Regions from separate parts of the Limnohabitans sp. Rim8 genome, predicted to be linked through region 2. Evidence: riboswitches for the same ligand, from Rfam matches in the RefSeq annotation. Region 2 holds a riboswitch; the other holds the start of a gene.
What was found. Region 2 has a riboswitch for glycine ahead of Q1M54_RS02750 (D-amino acid dehydrogenase). Riboswitches for the same ligand answer to the same signal wherever they lie in the genome.
Positions count from the first base shown of each region.

Region 1: another riboswitch for glycine. It lies ahead of gcvT (glycine cleavage system aminomethyltransferase GcvT); the one in region 2 lies ahead of Q1M54_RS02750 (D-amino acid dehydrogenase).

Region 1 covers NZ_CALPTI020000007.1:783-7,974, reverse strand. Annotated here, with positions in the region: gene Q1M54_RS06560 (GNAT family N-acetyltransferase) at 1-150, opposite strand, end outside; gene gcvP (aminomethyl-transferring glycine dehydrogenase) at 206-3,124, opposite strand; gene gcvH (glycine cleavage system protein GcvH) at 3,145-3,510, opposite strand; gene gcvT (glycine cleavage system aminomethyltransferase GcvT) at 3,584-4,723, opposite strand; glycine riboswitch at 4,768-4,900, opposite strand; glycine riboswitch at 4,912-5,029, opposite strand; gene Q1M54_RS06540 (TRAP transporter large permease) at 5,039-6,316, opposite strand; gene Q1M54_RS06535 (TRAP transporter small permease) at 6,313-6,807, opposite strand; gene Q1M54_RS06530 (TRAP transporter substrate-binding protein) at 6,879-7,192, opposite strand, start outside.
Region 2 covers NZ_CALPTI020000003.1:50,324-57,515, forward strand. Annotated here, with positions in the region: gene Q1M54_RS02745 (NADH:flavin oxidoreductase) at 145-1,620, opposite strand; gene Q1M54_RS02750 (D-amino acid dehydrogenase) at 1,894-3,147, opposite strand; glycine riboswitch at 3,318-3,416, opposite strand; gene Q1M54_RS02755 (M20 aminoacylase family protein) at 3,541-4,740, opposite strand; gene Q1M54_RS02760 (tripartite tricarboxylate transporter substrate binding protein) at 4,753-5,739, opposite strand; gene Q1M54_RS02765 (LysR family transcriptional regulator) at 5,851-6,729, shown strand; gene Q1M54_RS02770 (MFS transporter) at 6,829-7,192, opposite strand, start outside.

The DNA.
Region 1 (7,192 bases), on a different contig from region 2:
AGCCAGGTCATCGCACAGGCGCGCTTTCACTTCCTGCGCAAGTCCTTCTCCACCCCCCATGGGGTCTTGGGCATAGGCGTCCAGCAACATCACCAGCGCAGTCCGGTGTGAGGGGTTTTGGTAGTCAACCGGCAGGATTTGAAGCGGCATGGTCAGACAGTGGCGGTGGGCATGGGGGGCATGCAAAGGGTCCTTTGGGCTTGGATCAGGTGTAGTCGCTGACAGGAATGCAGCTGCAAAACAGGTTGCGGTCACCATACACGTTGTCGACGCGGCCCACTTGCGGCCAGTACTTCACGCTGCCGGGCAGGCGCTGGGCTTGGGCCGCACCGATTTCACGGCTGTAAGGACGGTTCCATTCGTTGCCCAGCAGGCTGTCCGCGGTGTGTGGCGCGTTTTTGAGTGGGTTGTTGTCTTGCGGCCAGTTGCCGTTTTCGATGAGGCGGATTTCTTCGCGGATGGCGATCATCGCGTCGATGAAGCGGTCGATCTCCTCCAGCGTTTCGCTCTCGGTGGGCTCGACCATCAAGGTGTTGGCCACAGGGAAGCTCAGCGTGGGCGCATGAAAGCCATAGTCCATCAGGCGCTTGGCCACGTCTTCGGCCATCACGCCGCTGGTGTCCTTCAAGCCGCGCAAATCCAAAATGCACTCGTGGGCGACACGACCGTTTTCACTGGCGTACAGGGTGGGGTAATGGTCGGCCAAGCGCTTGCTGATGTAGTTGGCCGCCAAAATTGCCGCCTCGGTCGCGTGTTTCAGGCCTTGGGCGCCCATCATGCGGCAGTACATCCAACTGATGGGCAGCACAGCGGCATTGCCCAGGGGGGCAGCACTGACTGCGCCCACCCCATTGACTGGCAAGCCGCCCGTGGCGTGGCCCGGCAAATAAGGCACCAGGTCTTCCACCACGCACACGGGGCCGACGCCGGGGCCACCACCGCCGTGAGGGATGCAGAAGGTCTTGTGCAGGTTCAGGTGGCTCACGTCGCCGCCGAACTCGCCGGGTGCGGCCACGCCCACCAGCGCGTTCATGTTCGCGCCGTCCACGTAAACGCGCCCGCCATGTTGGTGCACCAATTCGCACAAGGCTTTGACTTGCGTCTCGAACACACCGTGGGTGCTGGGGTAGGTGATCATCACCGCAGCCAGGTTGGCGCTGTGTTGCTCGCACTTGACCTGCAGGTCGTTCATGTCCACGTTACCGTTGTCGTCGCACTTGGTGACCACCACGGTCATGCCGACCATCTGGGCGCTGGCGGGGTTGGTGCCGTGCGCGCTGGAAGGGATCAGGCAAATGTTGCGGTGGCCCTGGCCTTGGGCGCGGTGGTAGGCCTGAATGACCAAGAGTCCTGCGTATTCGCCTTGCGATCCGGCATTGGGCTGCAGGCTGATGCCTTTGTAGCCAGTGGCCTGGCACAGCCAGTCGCGCAGCTGCTGGTCCAAAAGTTGGTAGCCCGCCAGTTGGTCGGCCGGGGCAAAGGGGTGGACGCCCGCGAACTCGGGCCAGGTGATGGGGATCATCTCGCTGGTGGCGTTGAGCTTCATGGTGCAGCTGCCCAGCGGGATCATGCTGCGGTCCAGCGCCAGGTCTTTGTCGGACAACTGGCGGATGTAGCGCAGCATGCCGGTCTCGCTGTGGTAGCGGTTGAACACTGGGTGCGTGAGGAAGGGGCTGGTGCGCTGCAGGGAATCGGGAATGAGCGGGGCGACGCCTTTTTCAAACTGTTCCCAGCTCGGCAGCGGCTGACCGCTGCTGGCGAATATTTCCCAAAGGCGTTGGATGTCATCGCGGGTGGTGGTTTCGTCGAGCGAGAGACCCACATATTCTTCCCACACCACCCGGATGTTCAAACCGCGCTGCACAGCCCGTTGCGCCAATTCACGCGCGCGATCTGCGCCGACTTGCAGGCTCAGGGTGTCAAAAGCGTTCTCATGGACCCGTGTGTAGCCCATCTGCTGGAGTCCGTTGGCCAAGACTGCGGTGTAGCTGGCCACGCGCTGCGCAATGCGCTTCAAGCCCTGCGGACCGTGGTAGACGGCGTACATGCTGGCCACCACGGCGGGCAACACTTGCGCGGTGCAGATGTTGCTGGTGGCTTTTTCGCGGCGAATGTGCTGTTCGCGGGTTTGCAGAGCTAGGCGGTATGCCGGGTTGCCGTGTGCGTCCACACTCACGCCCACCAAGCGGCCAGGCAGAGAGCGCTTGTATTCGTCACGGCAGGCCATGAAGGCCGCGTGCGGACCGCCCGCGCCCATGGGCATGCCAAAGCGCTGGGTGGTGCCCACCACAATGTCGGCACCGTTGGCACCGCCACCATCCCATTCGCCCGGTGGCATGAGCAGGGTCAGCGCGAGCAAATCAGCGGCCACGATGTAAGCCGCGTTCTTGGCGTGCACTTTGAGGGTGTCCCCAGTGTCTTGACCCAAGCGTCCGGTGGTCGACGGGTACTGCTCCAACACTGCAAAATAATCGTCGCCGTCCAGCAACTCGTTCCACTGCGCTTCGCTCTCGGCCAGCACCACTTCAATGCCCAGAGGCTCTGCGCGCGTGCGGATCACCTCGATGGTCTGCGGGTGGGCGTCGCCTGCGACGATGAAGCGGTTGCCCTTGGCTTTGACCGAGCGCTTGGCCAGCGTCATGGCTTCGGCCGCCGCAGTGGCTTCGTCCAGCATCGAGGCATTGGCAATCGGCATGCCCGTCAGGTCGCACACCATGGTCTGGAAGTTGACCAACGCTTCCATGCGACCTTGTGAAATTTCAGCCTGGTAGGGCGTGTAGGCGGTGTACCAAGCGGGGTTTTCCAGGATGTTGCGCAAGATGACGCCCGGCGTGTGCGTGCCGTAATAGCCTTGACCGATGTGGCTTTTGAGCAGGCGGTTTTTTTGCGCCAGGGTTTTGAGTTCGGCCAGAGCGGCTGCTTCGGTGAGGGGCGCAGGCAAGACCATGTCCTGGGCGCGGGCGATGCTGCGCGGCACGATGGATTCGATCAGCGACCGGCGCGATGCCTCACCGATCACGCTCAGCATGTGCTGTTCGTCGGCAGCGCTGATGCCAATGTGGCGGGCGATGAATTCGGATGGGTTTTCGAGTTCGCCCAAGGGCTTGAGGGTGGACATCAGCATGCGTGGCTCCGTTTAATCTTTCAAGCTGCAGAAAACGCTTTGTAAGCCGTCTCGTCCAGCAAAGCATCGGTTTGTGCCGGGTTGGACAACTTGACCTTGAAGAACCAGCCTTTGCCCAGTGGGTCGGTGTTGGCCAGTGATGGGTCGCCGCGCAGTTCTTCGTTCACTTCGGTGACTTCACCGTCCACAGGCATGTAAACATCGGCGGCGGCTTTGACCGACTCGACGACGCCCGCAACATCTTTTGCTGCAAAGGACTTGCCCACTTCGGGCAGGTCGACAAACACCACATCGCCCAGCGCATCTTGCGCATGGTGGGTGATGCCCACGACAGCGGTGTCGCCGTCAATGTGCAACCATTCGTGGTCTTCGGTGTACTTGATCATGAGGGGGCTCCTTGAGTGTTGAATTGGTGACATTTAATTGGGATCTGACCCCAATTAACGATGAAGTGAGGCTTTAACCACGGTAATAGCGGTTGGGCACGAAGGGCAGGGGGCTGATTTGCATGGGCACGGCTTTGCCGCGCACCATGGCGTTCAGACGTGTGCCCGACGCTGCATATTCTGCCTGCACATAGGCCAGCGCCACGGGCTGGTCGGCGGTGGGAGCGAGCAGGCCGCTGGTGACTTCGCCCACCTTCTGACCTGCGTCGTTGTGCAACTCGACATGCTCGCGCACCGGCACACGTTCTAGGCCGATGAGGCCCACGCGCAAGCGTTGCGCTGGGGCTGTGCCATCGAGTTGAGCCAGCACCTTGGTCGCACCCGGAAAGCCGCCCGCACGCGCACCACCGGTGCGGCGCACCTTTTGCATGGCCCAGTTCAAGCCCGCTTCGACCGGGGTGGTGGTGGTGTCGATGTCGTTGCCGTACAGGCACAGCCCGGCTTCCAAGCGCAATGAGTTGCGGGCGCCCAGGCCAACGGGCTTGACTTCGGGCTGGGCCAGCAGGCGGCGGGCAAAAGCCTCGGCAGCGTGGGCGGGCAGAGAAATTTCAAAACCGTCCTCGCCGGTGTAGCCGCTGCGCGTCACATACAGGTCTGCGCCATCCACATTAAAAGCTGCGCCGGTCATGAACACCAGCTTTTCGACACCCGGCAAGAACCGTTGCAAAGCGATCACCGCTTGCGGGCCTTGCAGGGCGAGCAAGGCGCGGTCAAATTGCGGCGTGATGGTGCAGCGGCTGCCGATCCGCTCTTGGATGTGGGCCAAATCGCCGTGCTTGCAAGCGCCGTTGACGATCACAAAAATGTCGCCACCGTTGGCCACATCGCGGTTCACGAACATCAGGTCGTCGATGATGCCGCCCTCGTCATTGAGCAACAGGCCATAGCGTTGTTTGTGCAGGCCAAGACCCATCACGTCCACCGGCATCAGGCTCTCGAAGGCGGCTGCAGCATCCGGTCCGCTCAGGCACAACTGGCCCATGTGCGAGACATCGAACAAGCCAGCCGCGCTGCGAGTGTGGTGGTGCTCAGCGACCAAGCCTGCCGGGAATTGCACGGGCATGCTGTAACCGGCAAAAGGCACCATGCGGGCGCCCAGCTCGGTGTGCAGTGCATTCAAAGGGGTGGTGAGCAAGTCGGCAGCAGCGGTCACAAAAACTCCAAGGGCAATGAAAAACCACAGCACATGCTGTAGCGCTTGCCCTCGCTGTCCGCTTTACCTGAGAGATTCGCCGGGGACATTCAGCCTAAAAGCCAAACGTTCTGCGGGTTGCTCCTTCGGTGGATGCCGTGGATCGATATCCCAGCACCTCTCTCCAGTGAGGTAACGCTTTGATGAAAAGCGTTTTGTCAGTCCTTTTGCCTGAGCGTTCAGCAGTTTTTCAAACCGCCTGCGCCTTCGGCGGTCTGACTTGTTTCATGAGGGAAGACAAGTCAGGCACTCTCCTGACAGAGGTTGATTCTAGCTTTATTTGTTGTAAATCCAGTCGCGCAAGGTCAGTGATACCTCTGGTACATAACTGATCAGCATCAGGCAGCCCAAGATGACCCCGATGAAGGGGATCAGGTCTTTGATGATCCTGTCCAGCGATATTCGTGCCACCGTACACGCGGCAAACAGGTTCACGCCAAAAGGCGGGGTGATCATGCCTAAAGCCAGGTTGACGATCATCACCATGCCGAATTGAATCGGGTCGATGCCAAAGTGGATCGCCACCGGCACCAGGATCGGGGCCAGCACGATGATGGCCGCGCTGGTCTCGATGAACATGCCGATGATGAACAAGGCCGCATTGACGCCCAGCAAGAAATATACGGGTGACTGCAGCACCTCTTGCAGCCAGGCACCAATGGCCGCGGGCACACCGGCACGGGTGATCAAAAAGGCAAACAGCCCGGCGTTGGCGATGATGAACATGATCACCGCGCTTGAAATCACCGATTTGCGCAGGATGTTGTACATGTCTTTGACACCGATTTCGCGGTAAATCAAGGTGCCGACAATGAAGGAGTAAAGCACCGCCACGGCAGCCGCTTCGGTGGGTGTGAAGACGCCGCCATAAATGCCGCCGAGCACAATCACCGGCATGAGCAAAGCCCAGCTGGCTTGCCAAGTGGCTTTGCCAAAGCTCAGGCGGCCCTCGCCGTCGTTTTTGCCCCAGCCTTTGTACTTTGCATACAGCCAGCAAAACAGCATCAGGGCAAAGCCAATCAGCAGGCCAGGCCCCACGCCCGCCACAAACAGCTCGCCGATCGAGAGTTCGGCACTCACGCCCAGCAAAATCATGGGGATAGATGGGGGAATGATCACCCCCAACTCAGCCGAGGTGGCCTGCAAGGCCGTGGCCCAGGGGCGGGGGTAACCGTGTTTGATCAGGGCGGGAATCAAGATGGCACCAATGGCAAAGGTGGTGGCCACTGAGGAGCCTGAAACCGCAGCAAAAATCATGCAAGTCAGCACGCAGGTGATGGGCAGGCCACCCTGGATGCCACCCACGATGCTCTTGGCAAACTCGACCAAGCGGCGAGAAATGCCGCCGGTCTCCATCAGGTTGCCCGCCAAAATGAAGAAGGGAATGGCGGCCAGCGGAAATTTGTTGAGAGAGTTGAACATTTCCTTGACGGAAATGAGCATGTTGGCGTTGGCAATCTGGATGCCGACAATCGCCGACAAACCAATCGAAACGGCCACTGACACTGTCAGTGCAAAGCACAACAGCATCGTGAAAAGCATGACTGAACTCATTGTGCGTTCTCCAATTCCATGCGCTGGGGATCCAGCCAAAAGCCGATGATGCCGATGATGCTGAACACAGCGCCCACTGGCAGAGCCAAGTAGGCCCAGAACATGGAAACGCCCTCAAGGCCAATCATGGACTGCACGCTGCCCCGATTGGCATAGTCCCAGCCCCACCACAAAATGATGCAGCACAGCGTCAGTGCCGAGATGGCCACCACAGCATCCAAAACCCGCCGCATGCGTTGGCCGCTCAAGCGGTACAGCAAATCCACGCTGACCATGGAGCCGGTGCGAAAAGCGGTGGGAATGCCGAGAAACACCATCCAGATCAGGCTGAAGCGGATCAACACCTCGGTCCACTCTGCCGGAGACTCCAGGATGAAGCGGGTCACGATTTGGTGAATGGCAAATGCCGAGGCCAGAGCCATCATCGCGCAGGCGACCATCATCGAGAAGGCGGTGGTCCGTTGCTCAAGGCGTAAAAATAATTGTTTCATGGGGAGTTTCTCGGCCAAATTGAAAAACGCCCGCCAGCCTGAGCCGGTCGGGCGTCATGGGCAAACTCAAATCACTTGAAATTGCGGATGCGGTCCAAGTTGGCTTTGCCGAACTGCTTTTCGAATTCAGCAATGGCTGGACCCATGGTGGCAATGAACTTGGACTTGTCCACGTTCTCGATGATGTTCATGCCTTTTTTGCGCAACTCGGCCACACCGTTGGCATCGTCTTTGTCAACACGGGCGCGGTTGGCTTTGACAGCTTCTTTGGCGGAGTCCAAAAAGATTTGCTTGTCGGCAGCGCTGAGTTTGTCAAAGCTGGCTTTGTTCATCAAGATCACAGCAGGCGAATAAACGTGACCCGTCAGCGACAAATGCTTTTGCA
Region 2 (7,192 bases):
CCAAATGTTGCGATGACCGTTCAAACACCTGTCATCTATCAAAACTGATAGATTGGCTTGGTGCTTTTAATTTTCTAATTTCTTTATAAGGTTCATTATTTTTGGCGTCAATTGAAATCAAGCCAGCAGCACCTAGGACATACCCTAGGACAGCTTGGCGGCTTTTTTCACTTGGGTGAGGATGGCCATTTGAGGTGACTTTTTGTAATGGGCATCCAGCGGATAGCAGCCTGACACCATGCCATTGCGCGGCGCTGTGGTGCAGTCGCTGAATGTGCGGCACAGCCGCTTGCGCTGCATGATCCGACCAGCCAACACATCCGCTGGTAACTCGGGGTAAGCCAATACCATTCGGCCTAGGCCAACAAAATCCGTCCAGCCTTGTTTGACTGCAGCTTGCGCGACGTAGGGCAGAAATTCTTGCAGGTAGGTGTAACCACTGCCAACAAAAGCCATTGCAGGAAACATTTTTTTCAAGTCTCGAACGATTTCAAGATGCCGCATGACGCCGATCAATGGGTCCTCTGGCGGCTGGTAGCCATCGGATGGTGGGTAGAGGGCTGGGCGAGTGACGTGGGGTGTGTAGTAAGGACTTCCGACTGTCACATTGACCAATGAAATGTCGAGTGATTCAAGGACTTTGAGAAACTGAACTGTTTCGTCTAAGGCGTGAAGCATCGGGTTGAGTTCGTTGACTCCAAATCCGTAGCGGTAGGGAAGAGCGTTTGCGAAATCAACGGGAATGCCAGGTCCGAGAGCGTTACTGTCAGACAGATTCGGATCTGCTTTGAAGGGCAAAAAATCAACTGCCGACAACCGCACGCCAAGCGCCAAGCCAGGCACCTCAGCTCTTATGCCTTCTGCCAGTTTTCGGATGAAACGGGTTCGGTTTTGCATCGATCCACCAAATTCACCGTCACGCGTTTTCGCAGACAAAAACTCATGCCCTAAATAGCCGTGGCAGTGCTTGAGATCGACGAATTGAAAACCACATTCCCACGCACGCTTCGCTGCTAAAACATAGTCATCGATCAGTTGGTGAATGTCACCATCAGACATGAGAACAATGTTTTCTTTCGGGCCAAAGCGGCCATCCAGCAGAGGGTGGTGGTAAAGCACCCTTGGCTCCATGAGCGTTTCAAGATTGGGTTTGCAAAAACGCCCCGAATGTGTCAACTGCAAACCAATCACCAGATCTTTATCGCTTCCCATGCTGTCGCGGTGCGCCTGCACAAGGCCCTCGCGCAGTTGCGCAATACCCGATTGGGTATGGGCGTTCATGACCAATTGTTTGGGGTTGGCGCGCCCATCGTGGCGAACAGCAACTGCTTCGCCCCCCCAAATCATTTTGGCGCCAGATCTGCCGAATAAAGTCCAGCGGCGGCGGGTGTTGTCGGAGGGGTTGCCATCGGGTTGGCCATCCCAACCTTCCATCGGGTGAATGGCATAACGGTTGCCAATTTTGAGACCGGAAACCGTCAGAGCTTGGGCCATGGCCGCGGTGTCACCCGATTCCAGATGGTCATCGCAAGGCATTTGCAAGCCCAGCCGATTCAAGTTTTCTTTGAAATTTTGCGTGTCTGACAAAGATTTGACTTTGACGAAATCTCCAAATTTCATGTGCTCTTTCGAAGAAGGGTTTTTAGAAAGTCAATCTGGAAAGGGTGCCGCCTATTTTTCCTTCAAACCATCATACCCATTTGCTTCAGTGTATCAAGCGCATTTTCAAGGGATACTTTTAAGAGTTTGAGGGTGGGGTGTAGGTAACCGATTTTGGAAAATCGAACATCTTTTCAATGCGCTCTGTGAATCATTTGGAGCCAATCGTTGGAAAAAATTCCATCGATTGGCTCGCAGCGTGGACAGCGCTCGGATTCAATTTCAAAAAACTGTTCAAACCATTTGCAAAACCTGGCTGACCTTCAATTCAGACTTCCTTGCTTGCACCTCGCTGGCCACCACGTCAGCGGTCACGGCCGACAGCGTCCAGCCCAGGTGGCCATGGCCGGTGTTGTAGAACACATTGGCTTTGCGACCAGGGCCCACGCGGGGCATCATGTTGGGCATCATGGGGCGCAGTCCGGCCCATGGCACCACCGAGCGGGTGTCAATTTTGGGGAAGCATTGCTCCACCCACTCGATCAAGGGGCGGATGCGGTCCGCTCGGATGTCGCGGTTCACGCCATTGAACTCGGCTGTGCCCGCCACGCGGAAACGGTTCAGGCCCAAACGGCTGGTCACCAATTTGGTTTCGTCGTCGAGCAAGCTCACGTTGGGCGCACCGGCCTGGCTTTTTTCATCGTTCAAGTTGACGGTGATCGAATAGCCTTTGACGGGGTAGATATTGACGCGGTCACCCAGCTGCGCCGCGAAATCTCGGCTGGCCACACCGGCGCAGACCACCATGCCATCGAAGGTGTGCACCAGGCTGCCGTCATCGCCTGCGACGGTGATGATGGCTTGCTGACCATCGCTGCTGACCGTCTTGACGTCTTGACCGTACAAAGTTTTCACACCCAGACGTTCTGCCGCTTCGGCCAGGCCGTGTGTAAATTTGTGGATGTCGCCGGTCGAATCGCTCTCGGTGAAGTAGCCGCCGTAGTAGTCACCAGCCAAGGTGGGTTCGATGGCTTTCATTTCTTCGGGCGTCACCGCTCGGCGTGGCAAGCCACCTTGGGCCAGCAATGCCGAGACGCGACCGGCGTGGTCAAAGCCCTGCTTGTCGCGGTAGATGTGCAAGATGCCTTCTTTCTTCAAGTCAAAGTCGATGCCTTCTTCTTGCGCCCATGCAAACAGATGTTGCCGAGCAGCCACGGCCAAGCGGGCTGTCTCGACGGTGTTGCGCTCGTAATGAGGCATTGCCGCGATGAACTCCGCAAACCATGACAGTTTGTGCCATGTGGGCGCAGGGTTGACCAACAAAGGTGCATCGCTTTTGAGCATCCATTGGATGCCTTTGAGGATGGTGGACCAGTGGGTCCAGACCTCGGCGTTGGAGGCGGACAATTGACCGCCGTTGGCAAACGAGGTTTCCATAGCGGCGTAGCGATGGCGCTCGAACAGGGTGACGGCAAATCCGCGTTTGGCCAGGGCGTAGGCGGTGGTAACGCCGGTGATGCCGCCACCGATGACTGCAATGGTTTTCATGACAAAAGAGCTTTCTACAACGTCAAGGATGGAAGCTTGGCGTCAGCAAGTCGCTGCCGCCAAGCGCCCCCTCTGTTCAGAACCTGAGAGATTCACGCTGCGCACAGCTGCGCGTCGCTTGCTCCTTCGGTGCACTGGCGGACGAAACGCCAGCAGCTCTTCAGAGAATTGGCATGTGACCGGTCCTTTGGCCTGAGAGTTTCCGGGGCGGTTGCTCCTTCGGCGCTGCCTGCCGCGAGCGCGGTGGCAGTCTCTCCCGATCACATGTCGACACAAGGTCGATGGTTTTCAATCATTCACGGTGTTGAGGTGTGCCTGAACCAGTGCATGCCTCACCCTTCAAAAAGAATCATGACGACATTCAAAAAAGGCCGCCACTGGTTTATCGAGCATCTATTTTTGGGGATCCATTTTTTTTAGATACTCACCCACCAAGGCCAGCCAAAATGCCGCTCCTGGTGCGATGAGTTCATCGTTGAAGTCATAGCCAGGGTTATGGACGTGACACGCACCACGAGTTCCCGGACCGCCGTTGCCGATAAAAATGTAGCTGCCAGGTACTTGCTGCAGCATGAATGCGAAGTCTTCGCTGGCTGTATAGGCAGGTCCGTTGGGCTCAACCTGATGCGTGCCAAAAACCTTGGTGGCGACCTGCGTCGCGAATTCAGTCTCATCAGGCGTATTGACCAGCACAGCATACCCTTCTCTCCAGTCGATGGCAGCTTGCACCCCGTAGCTTTCTGCCTGAAGCTTAACCAGCGCCAGAATTCTCTCTTTGAGCAGGGCTCGAATTTCTGTGTCGAGCGCTCTGATGCTCAGCTCAAGCGTGGCAGTCTGCGGAATCACGTTATTGGCGATGCCCGCGTGGATGGCCCCGACCGTCACCACGGACGTCTTCTGTGGGTCGACATTGCGTGACACGATCGTCTGGAGCGCCATGACGATCGAAGACGCGGCCACCACTGTATCTACTGCCTCATGAGGAAACGCACCATGTCCACCCCGTCCATTCACAGTGATGGTCACGTTGTCGCTGGAAGCCATCGCTGAACCTTTTCGGAACTCCAAGCGACCGGCTTCAACGCCTGGCATGTTGTGCATCGCAAATACGGCATCGCATGGAAACTGATCAAACAGACCATCGGCCATCATTTTCAGCGCACCACCAGCCCCTTCCTCGGCAGGCTGAAAAATCAGGTGAACCGTTCCATCAAATTCAAGGTCTTCAGCGATCAGCTTGGCGGCCGCTAAAAGCATGGCTGTGTGTCCATCATGGCCACAAGCGTGCATGATTCCAGGGACTTGACTTTTCCAGGGGCTAGAGCCTACCTCTGAGATTGGCAGTGCATCCATGTCCGCCCGCAGGCCAATGGACTTGCCCTGTTGACCACGGCGCAATGTTCCCACGACGCCCGTTCCACCCAAACCGGTTGTGACCTCATAACCCCAGCCATTCAACTTGTCGGCAACCAAAGAAGCGGTCTGATGCTCTTCGAAGGCCAGTTCAGGGCGCGCATGGATATCACGACGGATCTGAATAAAATCACCAACGCGCTGCACCCAAGAATGCGCGAGATAGTTGCTGTCTTGCATCCAACGCTTTCGTTATTGGGCTTGTAAGCCCATCGATTTGGCGATGGCGCGGTACCTGGCCGTGTTATCTGAATAAAGCTTGCCCAATACGGACAAAGTTTGTGGACGGGGGACGATCATGGCTTGAGCTTCCAATGCGCTCTTGATGGTTGGATCGCTGGCCACGTCACTCAAAGCTTTGTGCAAAGCCTGAACCACTGGCTCTGGCGTATCTTTGTGGACAAAGTAGCCTGCCCAGGTATCAAAGACAAAGCCCTTGAGTGCTTTGCTCTCATTCAAAGTTGGTACTTTGCTGAAAAGCGCTTGTCGCTCTGCTGATACGACAGCGGGAGCCCTGAGCTTGCCATCCTCAACCAGCTGAACCTGACCTTTGCCATAAGGCGTCATGAAAATATCGACTTGTCCACCCATCAAATCTTGTACAGCTGCAGCACCGCCTTTGTAGGGGATATGCGTCATAGGAATGCCTGTGATCGATGACATGTGCTCACCCATCAAGTGGTAGAGAGAGCCGAGACCGACGCTGGCGTATGTCAGAGGCTTACCCTCAGCAGCTGCCTTTTTAGCGTAAGCGATCAATTCATCGCCATTTGCGGCGGGGAAATCTTTGCGTGCAAGCACCACAAGAGGATTGATGCTGATCATCTGCACAAGTCGAAAATCTTCGGGCTTGTACTTGATGGCTGCATTGGCCAAAGGTGCCAAGATCAATTCATTGGGTGAACCCTGAAAGATCATGTGTCCATCGGCGGGGCTGTTCAAAACCTTTTGGCCAGCGATACCGCCACTGGCTCCACCCAGGTTTTCGACGATCACCGTCTGTCCGAGGTGTTTGGCTAAGGTGTTGTTGAGCGTGCGTGCAATGACGTCCGACACACCGCCCGCAGGATATGGAACCATCAAGGTGACGGTTTTATTGGGGAAATTCTGAGCAAATACCGCACCACACACCACCAAGGAACTGAGCACACTGGACACGACTTTGAAAGCAAATCTCATCACCCACTCCAATTCAAATGAAAAGAACATGCACCCATGCTATTGACCTCATATCATGATGTCCAATGCATTGTTGGTAATATCTATGCAATCTAAAATGCATAGATTAATATGACGCTTGTCCAATTACGCCAATTCATCGCTTTAGCCAAAGTCGGCTCCTTTGTGAAAGCTGCGGATGCCTTGCACATGACACAACCCGCCCTGAGTCGAAGCATCAAGTCATTGGAAGAGGAGTTTGGGAGGCAACTGTTTGACCGAATCGGCAAACGAATTGAGCTCAATTCATTTGGGCATGAAGTGCTGACTCGCAGTCACACACTCATGGAGTACGCGCAGCAGCTCAAAGACTGCGGTCGCAGTCTGAGTGCCGGCGACAGTGGGCGTATTCGCTTGGGCCTGAGTTCCGGGCCGGGGGCCATGCTCAGCACGCCCATCTTGGCCCACTTCGGGACACATTTTCCGAACTTTCACATCGAAATTGTCCGATCAAACACAGCAAGCTTGGCCCAAATGCTCCGAGACCGGTTGATCGATGCAGCCGTATTGGACATACGCGCATTGATACCAACGCCTGATCTCAGGGTCACGCAAATTGCTGAGATGGAGGGCGTGTTCATGTGCCGACCAGATCACCCTCTGGTGCACAAAAAAAAGCTCGTCTTTGCTGATCTCAAGACTTACCCGATAGCTTCCACGCCTTTGAGTGAAGAAGCCGCAAGAATCTTGGTGGAGAGGTATGGCGAAATCGCGCATCCGGATGTTTTGGTGAAACTGCAAAGCGATGAAATTTCACACCTCATTCAAGTCACCCAACAAACAGACACCGTCCTGCTCGCCATTCGTGCCTCGGCTCCTGACTTTGTTGAATTGCCGATTCAACCAGCCCCGCGCATCAAAGCCAGATTCGGACTGGTCACTGTGGCCAACAAAGCCGAAGCTCTTTTCCTCCCAGAAATCAGGCAGCTGATGCGAACCGTCATGCCATAGTTGATGTTCCCTTGAGCCTGCGTTGGCACTCACAATCAGCACATTCAACGCTGCCACGCATACCCAAGATGCTGCCGTTGGGGATGTGCATCCGCATGATCAGGTCTTCTCGACTTTTGGTTGAGGCTGAACTTGAAGCGGTGATCGCGCTGTCGTCGGCAAGCTCAAAGCCATCAGTGCGCCCAGCAGGTTCACGCCAGCGGCCATCAACATGGCTTGGTCATAGCCCTGGGTCTGGTCGTACAGCCAGCCCGCCAACACCGGCAAACTGATGGCCGCGATGCACCAAGCAATGTATAACTGTCCGGCCACCCGGCCAAAGGCATTGGGATGCCAGTAGCGCGCAATCGCACCAGCCGTCAGACCCGAGATGAAGCCATAACCGCAGCCAATCAGTGTCATGGACAGGACAGCCATGCCCGCCCCTGGCCAGGTCAACAGCAGGCAAGAACCACTGAGGGCG